DNA from 3 places in the Acidaminococcus sp. HCP3S3_G9_1 genome. Region 2 is predicted to be linked to each of the others. Evidence: riboswitches for the same ligand, from Rfam matches in the RefSeq annotation. Region 2 holds a riboswitch; each other region holds the start of a gene.
The links. Region 2 has a riboswitch for S-adenosylmethionine ahead of ACTQY1_RS08685 (MetQ/NlpA family ABC transporter substrate-binding protein). Riboswitches for the same ligand answer to the same signal wherever they lie in the genome.
Positions count from the first base shown of each region.

Region 1: linked by a shared signal. The riboswitch ahead of ACTQY1_RS09900 (methionine ABC transporter ATP-binding protein) and the one ahead of ACTQY1_RS08685 (MetQ/NlpA family ABC transporter substrate-binding protein) in region 2 are both predicted to bind S-adenosylmethionine.
Region 3: linked by a shared signal. The riboswitch ahead of metK (methionine adenosyltransferase) and the one ahead of ACTQY1_RS08685 (MetQ/NlpA family ABC transporter substrate-binding protein) in region 2 are both predicted to bind S-adenosylmethionine.

Region 1 is NZ_JBQKCH010000017.1:29,751-33,023, forward strand. Features, by position in the region: gene ACTQY1_RS09895 (LysR family transcriptional regulator) at 1-839, opposite strand, end outside; SAM riboswitch class I at 1,037-1,147, shown strand; gene ACTQY1_RS09900 (methionine ABC transporter ATP-binding protein) at 1,220-2,257, shown strand; gene ACTQY1_RS09905 (methionine ABC transporter permease) at 2,247-2,909, shown strand; gene ACTQY1_RS09910 (DUF192 domain-containing protein) at 3,151-3,273, opposite strand, start outside.
Region 2 is NZ_JBQKCH010000013.1:34,223-37,495, forward strand. Features, by position in the region: gene pflB (formate C-acetyltransferase) at 1-1,114, shown strand, start outside; SAM riboswitch class I at 1,446-1,545, shown strand; gene ACTQY1_RS08685 (MetQ/NlpA family ABC transporter substrate-binding protein) at 1,635-2,456, shown strand; gene ACTQY1_RS08690 (M20/M25/M40 family metallo-hydrolase) at 2,478-3,273, shown strand, end outside.
Region 3 is NZ_JBQKCH010000001.1:18,176-21,448, reverse strand. Features, by position in the region: gene ACTQY1_RS00105 (lactate utilization protein) at 1-212, shown strand, start outside; gene citC ([citrate (pro-3S)-lyase] ligase) at 305-1,354, shown strand; SAM riboswitch class I at 1,413-1,521, shown strand; gene metK (methionine adenosyltransferase) at 1,575-2,753, shown strand; gene priA (primosomal protein N') at 2,755-3,273, shown strand, end outside.

The sequences.
Region 1 (3,273 bases), on a different contig from region 2:
AGCAGTTCCTGAAACAGGGGTTCTTCCGCCCGGTTTTGGGGGCACACAAAGGACACCTGCCAGGGGGAGGTCTCCCGGAGGGGAATCTGCCGGAGAGGAGCCTCCACCGGATGGATGGCCGCGTCGATGCCGATGCCCCGGCCTTCCTGGCAGAACTGGTAAATCAGGCTGCTTTCCATGGTCTTCACTGCAAAATGTGGGGTAAAGCCAAAATCCCCGCACCGTTCCACCACATTGTGGTAAATGGAAAAATGCTCGTTCAGACACAAAAGAGGCTCCCCCTTCAGGTCTTCCAGGGACAGGCTGTCCCGGTCATAAAGGGGATGCCCCGGGTACACCACCGCTTCCACCGGCGCCTGGAACAGTTCCCGGCGGAAGAAACCTTCCGGAGCCCGGGACCCTACACAGAATCCGCAGGACAGGGTCCCTTCCTGGAGCAGCTCAAGGATGTTTTCGTTGAAATCCTCCGCCCATTCCAGCCGGAATTCCGGGTGCCGGGCCGCTGCGCTCTGGAGTTTCTCGATGGAAATCACATGGAGCACCCCGCAGGCAAATCCCACCCGGAGCCCCTGCTGCTGGCGCTTCAGTTCCTGGATCCCCAGCTGGAGCCGGAGCAGCTGGGCGGAGAAGGAACGGCTGTGTTCATAGAAATAATCCCCCTCCCGGGTAGGCACCACCCCTTTGGGAGTACGGACAAACAGCCGGGCCTGGAGCTCCCCTTCCAGCACCCCGATGATCCGGCTCACCCCCTGGGGCGTCAAAAACAGCACCTTCGCCGCCTGGTGGATGCTCCGTTTCTCATAAACCTGCAGAAAACGCCGGATAGCCCGGGTATCCATGGCAATCCCCTCCTTTGGGAGGATTGTAACACGGGTGGAAGAGGGTGTCAACGGATGTAGGATAGGAGTGGTTAAGTGGTTAAGTGGTTGATCATTCGATGATTGCCGTCCCCGCACTCTGCACTCTTTACTCTGCACTTATGCCCCAATTCCCATTGACAAACTGTACTTTATACGGTATCATTTAATACGCACAGAATTCATCCAGAGTAACGGAGGGACTGGCCCTATGAAGTTACGGCAACCATCAGCGGCTTTGGCCGGCTGAACGGTGCTAAGTCCATCAGGCGTGGCCTGAAAGATGAAGATGAGTGAGCCAATCTGATTCCTCTTCATTGCTGATGAAGAGGAATTTTTATTTTTTACGGAGGTGAACCCCCTTGATAGAACTCCAGCACATTGACAAAGTCTATCATACGGCTTCAGGGGACCTGCATGCCCTGAAGGATATCAATCTGACCATCAACGAAGGCGAGATCTTCGGCATCATCGGCCTGTCCGGGGCTGGCAAAAGCACCCTGGTCCGGTGCATTAACATGCTGGAAAAGCCCACCAGCGGCAAAGTCATGGTGGACGGCCAGGAAATGACCGCCCTGGGCGAGGAACAGCTGCGGAAGGCCCGGCAGAACATCGGCATGATTTTCCAGCATTTCAACCTGCTGTCCAGCCGCACCGTATTCGGCAACATTGCCTTCCCTCTGGAAATCCAGGGCATGGACAAAGCTGCCATCCAGAAAAAAGTGGAACCCCTGCTGGACCTGGTGGGCCTGAAGGACCGGGCGGACCACTACCCCAGCCAGCTGTCCGGGGGCCAGAAACAGCGGGTGGGCATTGCCCGTGCCCTGGCCAGCGACCCCAAGGTGCTGCTCTGCGATGAAGCCACTTCCGCTCTGGATCCCCAGACCACCGAAAGCATCCTGAACCTGCTTGGGGACATCAACAAACGGCTCCACATCACCATCGTCATGATCACCCACCAGATGAACGTGGTAAAGGAAATCTGCGACCGGGTGGCCGTGATCGAAAACGGGGAAATCATCGAACAGGGGTCCATGGTGGACATTTTCACCAACCCCCAGAAAGCCACCACCAAAGAATTCGTGGCCAGCATCCAGCACAACGACCTGCCTGATTTCGTCAAGAAGCTGGACATCCACAAGGACTACAAAGCCGGGGATAAGGCCCTGGTGAGCCTGAGCTTCATCGGGGACAGCGCCGGCGAACCCATTGTATCCGTGCTGATCAAGGAATACGACACCAATGTGAACATCCTGACGGCCAACATTGAAACCCTGCAGGATACCCCCTTCGGGACCCTGCTCATTGAAGTGGAAGGGGACGAGGCCCATCTGAAGAAAGCCCTGGATTACCTTCACGAAAGAAAAGTCAAAGACGAGGTGATCGGTTATGTCTCCTAATATGATCCATCTGCTGATTAAGGCCCTGGGAGAGACCCTCTACATGGTGGCCCTCTCTGCGGCCATTGCATCCCTGTTCGGCATCCCCCTGGGGGTGATCCTGACCATTACCGGAAAAGGCCACATCAAGGAAAATGCGGCTCTCCACAAAACCCTGGGCTCCATTGTCAACGCCCTCCGGTCCGTGCCTTTCATTATCCTGATGGTGGCCATCATTCCCCTCACCCGGATCATCGTGGGGTCTTCCATCGGCACCACCGCCGCCATCGTGCCTCTGACCATTTCCTGCACCCCGTTCATTTCCCGGATCATCGAATCCTCCCTGCTGGAAGTGGATCCCGGGGTCATTGAAGCGGCCCAGAGCATGGGGGCCTCCCCTCTCCAGATCATCTGGAAGGTGCTGCTGCCGGAAGCCATGCATTCCATTGTGCTGGGCATCACCCTGGCGGTGATCAGCCTGATCGGTTCCAGCGCCATGGCCGGTGCCCTGGGGGGCGGCGGCCTGGGTGACCTGGCCATCCGTTACGGGTACCAGCGGTTCCAGGCGGATACCATGGTGGCCACGGTCATCGTCCTGATTGCCCTGGTCCAGTTGGTCCAGACCATAGGGAACAAGATTTCGGCGAAGCTGAACAAGACGAAGATCAAATAAAAGAGGGGGTGTGAAAAAATTCACACCCCCTTAGCTGTAGAGCCGCATAGCGGCTCAAGTCCGGAGTCAGAAGTCTGGAGCCGAAGGTTAAATTTGCAGGCAAATTTTTTGAATGTGTAGAACCGTTGAACGAAATGATTTCTCAGATTAATTGCGATTCTGGTTCTACAGAATCAAAAGGATCCGTCCAGCCAGACGGATCCTGTCCTGAGGCTTCCGACTTCAGACTCCCGACTTCCGACTAAGGGGCTGTTGCGCATGCAACAGTCCCTTTTATCATCCCCACTTTCAAACCCAGCCGCTCTGCCTCTCCTGCTTTCAGTTCCAGTACGGAACTGGCTTTCAAACAAGCGGAAAGGCCCAG
Region 2 (3,273 bases):
CATCACCACTTCTTCCATCCAGTACGAAAACGACGATGTGATGAAGCCGGTATGGGGCGATGACTACAGCATCTGCTGCTGCGTATCCGCCACCCAGACCGGGAAGGAAATGCAGTTCTTCGGGGCACGGGCCAACCTGGGCAAATGTCTGCTGTACGCCATCAACGGGGGCAAGGATGAAAAATTCCTGACCAAAGATGGCAAACACATGCAGGTAGGTCCGGAATATGCACCCATCACCTCCGACGTGCTGGACTACGGCGAAGTGATGCACAAATTCGACCTGATGATGGACTGGCTGGCCGGGCTGTACGTGAACATCCTGAACCTGATCCAGTACATGCATGACAAATACTACTATGAAGCGGCAGAAATGGCCCTCATCGACACCGATGTGCGCCGGACTTTTGCCACCGGCATCGCAGGCTTCTCCCATGTGGTGGATTCCCTGTGCGCCATCAAATACGCCAAAGTTTCCACGGTCCGGGATGAATCCGGCCTGGTGGTGGACTACAAGATCGAAGGGGACTTCCCCAAATACGGCAACGATGATCCCCGGGCGGATGAAATCGCTGTATGGCTGCTGAAGACCTTCATGACCAAGCTGCGGAAACACCACACCTACCGGAATTCCGAAGCCACCACTTCCATCCTGACCATCACTTCCAACGTGGTGTACGGCGGCGCCACCGGTGCCCTGCCTGACGGACGGAAAGCCTACACCCCGTTCGCTCCCGGTGCCAACCCGGCCTACGGCGCAGAACAGAACGGCCTCCTGGCTTCCCTGAACTCTGTGGCCAAGCTGCCGTACGAATATGCTCTGGACGGGATCTCCAACACCCAGACCATCGCTCCGGAAACCCTGGGCCACAATGAAGAAGAACAGAAAGCCACCCTGGTACGGGTGATGGACGGCTACTTCGACCAGGGAGCCCACCACCTGAACGTGAACGTGTTCGGCGTGGACAAGCTGATCGACTGCATGGAACATCCGGAAAAACCGGAATACGCCAACTTCACCATCCGGGTATCCGGCTACGCGGTGAAATTCATCGACCTGACCAGAGAACAGCAGATGGACGTAATCGCCCGCCGCGCTCATCAGAAGATGTAATGTTTTAGTAAGAAGGGGCTGTTGCATGAGCAACAGCCCCTTAGTCGGAAGTCCGAAGTCTGAAGTCGGAAGCCTCTGGACAGGATCCGTCTGGCTGGACGGATCCTTTTGATTCTGCAAAACCAGAATCGCAATCAATCTGAGAGATCAACTCGTCCAAAGGTTCTACACATTCAAAAAATTTGCCTGCAAATTTAACATTCGGCTCCAGACTCCAGACTTCAGACTCCAGACTTGAGCCGGTTACCTGCAACTGTTCCTGATCAGGTTACAAAAAGTCCTTGACTTTCCTAGTGAAGTAGTGTAGAATCAGAACCATCAAAATCACATACCTTCATCGAGAGCAGCAGAGGGATTTGGCCCTATGAAGCTGCGGCAACCCCCGGAAGGGAAGGTGCCAATTCCAACAGGGATTCCCTGGCAGATGAAAAGCGAGCTCAGTCATCGAAAACACCATCTGCCCAGCAGGTGGTGTTTTTCTTTGTGTGGCTTTCGGGAAGGCGAAAAAGGAGAGATGTTCATGAAACTGAAGAAATGGATTGCAGCAGCCGTATCCGTCCTGGCCCTGGCCAGCCTGGTCAGCGGCTGCGGCAGCGACAAAAAGGCGGCCGCCCCGGCGGAAAAGAAGACCATCACTGTAGGGATCACCCCCGGGTATTCCGAACAGGTCATGGAAGTGGTAAAGAAGGAAGCGGAAAAACAGGGGCTGAAGGTGGAAATCAAGACCTTCTCCGACTATGTGACTCCGGACCAGGCTCTGGCCCAGAAGGACATCGACCTGAACTCCTTCCAGCATGAACCCTTCCTGCTGGCCTTCAACAAAAAGAACGGCACCAAACTGGTGAGCATCGGCAAGACCTACCTGGCTCCCCTGCGGCTGTATTCCACCAAGATCAAAAACGTGGCGGACATCAAGGACGGGGACAAGATCGCCATCCCCAACGATCCTTCCAACGGAGGACGGGCCATCCTGATGCTGAGCAAACTGGGCCTCCTGAAAGTGAACCCGGATGTGAAGCCCACGGAACTGACCGTCAATGACATCACCGAAAACCCGAAACACCTGCAGATCGTGGAACTGGAAGCTGCCCAGCTGCCCCGGAGCCTGGATGACACTGCCGCTTCCATCATCAACGCCGGGTATGCCAACTCCGCCGGTCTGTCCACGGACCTGGCCATTGCCAAGGAAGACAATACCAGCCCCTATGTGAACATCATTGCCGCCCGGGAAGAAGACAAGGACAACCCCACCTACAAGAAATTCGTCCAGATCTTCCAGAGCCAGCCGGTGAAGGACTACATCCTGGAAAACTGCAAAGGCAACCTGGAACCGGCCTGGTAATTGGGAAAGAAGGGAACGGCAATGAAGCTTACGGAAGAAGAACAGAAATACGCCGCCCATCTCCAGCGGTTCATCCAGTGCGCCACCGTGTCCAACGCCAATGTGGACAAGGTGGACTGGAGCCAGTTTGAAAAACTCCATGAGGCCTTCCGGGAATTCTATCCCCACATCTATCGCCTGATGGAGCTGGATGAAGTGGGCCAGGCAGGCCTCCAGTTCCACCTGAAGGGCACTGGCAGCGCAAAGAAGCCCCTTCTGCTCATGGCCCATCAGGACGTGGTGGAAGTAGGGGACCGGGGCCAGTGGAAATTCGATCCCTTTGGAGGCGAAATCATCGACGGCTGTATCTGCGGCCGGGGTACCACCGACTGCAAGCACCAGCTGCTGGCGGAAATGGAAGCGGTGGAAGCCCTGCTGGCAGAAGGCTGGCGGCCGTCTTACGACCTGTACCTGTCCCTGGGCTACAGTGAGGAAGTGTACCTGGAAAACGATGTGGACGGGGCGGAAAAGCTCACCCGGCACCTGGAAGAGAAGGGGGTCCGGCTGGGCACCGTAGTGGACGAAGGGGGCGGCCTGTTCCCGGTGGGGGACAAGCTGGAAGCCAAGATCGGAGTGGCGGAAAAATCCCCGGTGAACTTCGAGATCTACGCCACCTCTCCCGGAGGCCATTCCAGCCGTCCCGGGAAAGGGACAGCCCTGGGGACCCTGGCCAAAGCCATTGTGGCCATCGAATCCCATCCTTTCCCTTACCGGTTCACTCCCCTGACCCTGGCCCATCTCCAGAAAAGCGCCAAACTCCAGGATGCCGGCCGCCAGG
Region 3 (3,273 bases), on a different contig from region 2:
CCAGCCTGGAAACAGCCCTGGACCGGGCGGAAAACACGGCGGCTGCGGTCTGTGCCCAGAAATTCGACATCCAGACACCTTGTAAGACCACCGGGTTCTGTTCCCACTGCAAGGCGCCGGAAACCCGCTGCTGCCAGATCCTGATCACCCGGTATGCCCGGCATCCGGAACGGGTCCATGTGATCCTGATCAACGATCAGCTGGGTTTCTGACCGGGAAGAAAAGGGAAAGGGAGTTGGCGGACCAACCCTTCCTTTCCCTTTTTTGTGGTATAATGGATTCACTTTGAAACCAGAAGGAGACCGTGATGTCTGATTATTTTATTTCTCAAGTATATCCTTCCGATAAACGGACCAATGCCCAGGTGGATGCCCTGCTGGAGCAGGAGGGAATCCGCCGGGATGCCAACCTGGACTATACCTGTGTGATGTTCGACAATGATTACCGGGCCATTGCCACCGGAAGCTGTTTCGGCAACACCCTCCGGTGCATGGCGGTGGACCATCACCACCAGGGGGAAGGGCTGATGAACGAGATTGTGTCCCATTTGGTCCAGTACCAGTATGAACGGGGAAATCTCCACCTTTTCCTGTATACCAAATGCAGTTCCGCCAAATTTTTCGGGGACCTGGGTTTTTATGAAATCGCCCGGATCGAAGACCAGATCGTCTTTATGGAAAACCGGAAGGAAGGTTTCTCCAGCTATCTGAACCAGCTGGCCCGGAGCCGGGTGGAAGCTCCCAAAGTGGCGGCCATTGTCATGAACGCCAACCCCTTTACCCTGGGGCATCAGTACCTGGTGGAAAAAGCGGCGGCAGAAAACGACCTGGTCCACCTGTTCATGGTCAGCGAGGACGCCAGCCTGTTCCCCTATGCCGTCCGGAAGAAGCTGATCCAGGAAGGGACACGGCACCTGGCCAATCTCCGGTACCATGACAGCGGTCCCTACATCATCAGCCAGGCCACCTTCCCCAGCTATTTCCAGAAGGATGCGGAAGCGGTGATCGCCAGCCATGCCAACCTGGATCTGGCCATTTTCGTGAAGATCGCCCGGAAACTGGGGATTACCGCCCGGTATGTGGGGGAAGAGCCCACCAGTGTGGTCACCGGCCTGTACAACCAGGTGATGGAAAAGCGGCTGCCGGAAGCGGGGATCCAGTGCGTGGTGGTGCCCCGTCGGGAAGAACAGGGCCAGGTGGTCAGTGCCTCCACAGTACGGAAGGCCATCCAGGAAGGAAACTGGGCGCTGGTACGGGAGCAGGTGCCTCCCACCACCTGGGACTTCCTCCAGAGCCAGGAAGCCCGGCCCATCCTGGACCGGATCCGGAAAGAGCAGGACGTGGTCCATTACTGAGGACCCGTCTTGTATTTTCCTACTGTATCTGTTATAATTACAAAGCAAAATCGAATACAGCTCATCAAGAGTGGCGGAGGGAATGGCCCTGTGAAGCCACAGCAACCATGGCCCTGGGCCAACGGTGCTAATTCCTGCAATGCGGTTTGTCGATTGTAAGATGAGAGTCCCATAGGTACTCTCATTTTGGGAGTATTTTTTTTTGTGTAAGGAGGAAATAATGAAGAAAGTATTTACGTCTGAATCTGTCACGGAAGGCCATCCTGACAAAATCGCCGATCAGATCTCTGATGCGGTGCTGGATGCCATCCTGGAACAGGACCCGGATGCCCGGGTTGCCTGCGAAACCCTGGTGGCCACCGGCCAGATCCATATTGTGGGGGAAATTTCCACCAGCTGCTATGTGGACATTGCCAAGATTGCCCGGCAGACGGTGATCGACATTGGCTACGACCGGGCCAAATATGGTTTTGACGGAGCCACCTGCGGGGTGCTGATCTCCATCGATGAACAGTCCCCGGACATTGCCCAGGGGGTGGATGAATCCGATGAATCCAAACAGGGCGCCCAGGGAGAAGAAGAAAAAATCGGCGCCGGGGATCAGGGGATGATGTTCGGCTATGCCACCGATGAAACGCCTGAATACATGCCCCTGCCCATTTCCCTGGCCCACAAGCTGTCCCGCCGGCTGGCCCAGGTCCGGAAGGACGGCACCCTGCCTTATCTCCGTCCTGATGGGAAGACCCAGGTCTCCGTGGAATATGATGACGACAAACCGGTACGGGTGGACACCATTGTGGTTTCTGCCCAGCACAGCCCGGAAATCACCATGGAACAGCTGCGGAAGGACATCCTGGAACAGGTGATCCGGCCGGTGGTGCCGGCGGATCTGCTGGATGAAAAGACCATTTACCACATCAACCCCACCGGCCGGTTCGTCATCGGCGGGCCCCAGGGGGATTCCGGCCTCACCGGGCGGAAAATCATCGTGGATACCTACGGGGGCATGGCTCGTCACGGAGGCGGTGCCTTCTCCGGGAAGGATCCCACAAAAGTGGACCGGAGTGCTGCCTATGCGGCCCGGTATGTGGCCAAGAACGTGGTGGCTGCCGGCCTGGCCAGGAAATGCGAAATCCAGCTGGCCTATGCCATCGGGGTGGCCCGTCCGGTGTCCATCAGCGTGAACACCTTTGGCACCGCTGCCATTCCGGAAGAAAAGATCGTGGAACTGATTGAAAAGAACTTCTCCCTGACCCCGGCGGGTATTATCCGGAGCCTGGATCTGCGCCGGCCCATTTACCGCCAGACTGCTGCCTATGGCCATTTCGGCCGGACGGATGTGGATTTGCCCTGGGAACGGCTGGATAAAGTGGATGTGCTGAAAAAAGCACTGGAATAAGATGGAATACGCAAAGGTTGCCATCAATCTGCCTGCCAAAAACATTTTTCGGCAGTTCACCTACCATGTGCCCCAGGCCCTGGATTTCCTGGGCCAGGGCTGGCGGGTGGTGGTGCCTTTCGGCCAGCAGCTGCTGGAAGGTTTCATTGTGGAAGAGGACCGGAGCCCGGATCTGTCCCGGGAACTGAAGGACATTGCCGATGTGGTGGGGACGGAACCCTGGTTCGACAGTGAAATGCTGGCCACCGCCTACTGGCTGTCCCAGTACTACCTGTGCACCCTGGCGGAGGCCCTGCGGCTGTTCATCCCGGGCCGGAAAAGCCTGGCGGCAGTGGGGAAATACGTCCCAGTGCCTGAAGTGGCCGGGCTTACTCCTGAGGAACAGGAACTGTACGATTTCCTGACCCTGAAGGGTCCCCAGTCCCGGCGGGCCATCCGGAATCTCCCGGGAGGAGAGACGGCCCTGAAGGGACTGATCGCCCAAAAGGCGGTGGTCCTTTCCTACGATGTGAAATACAAA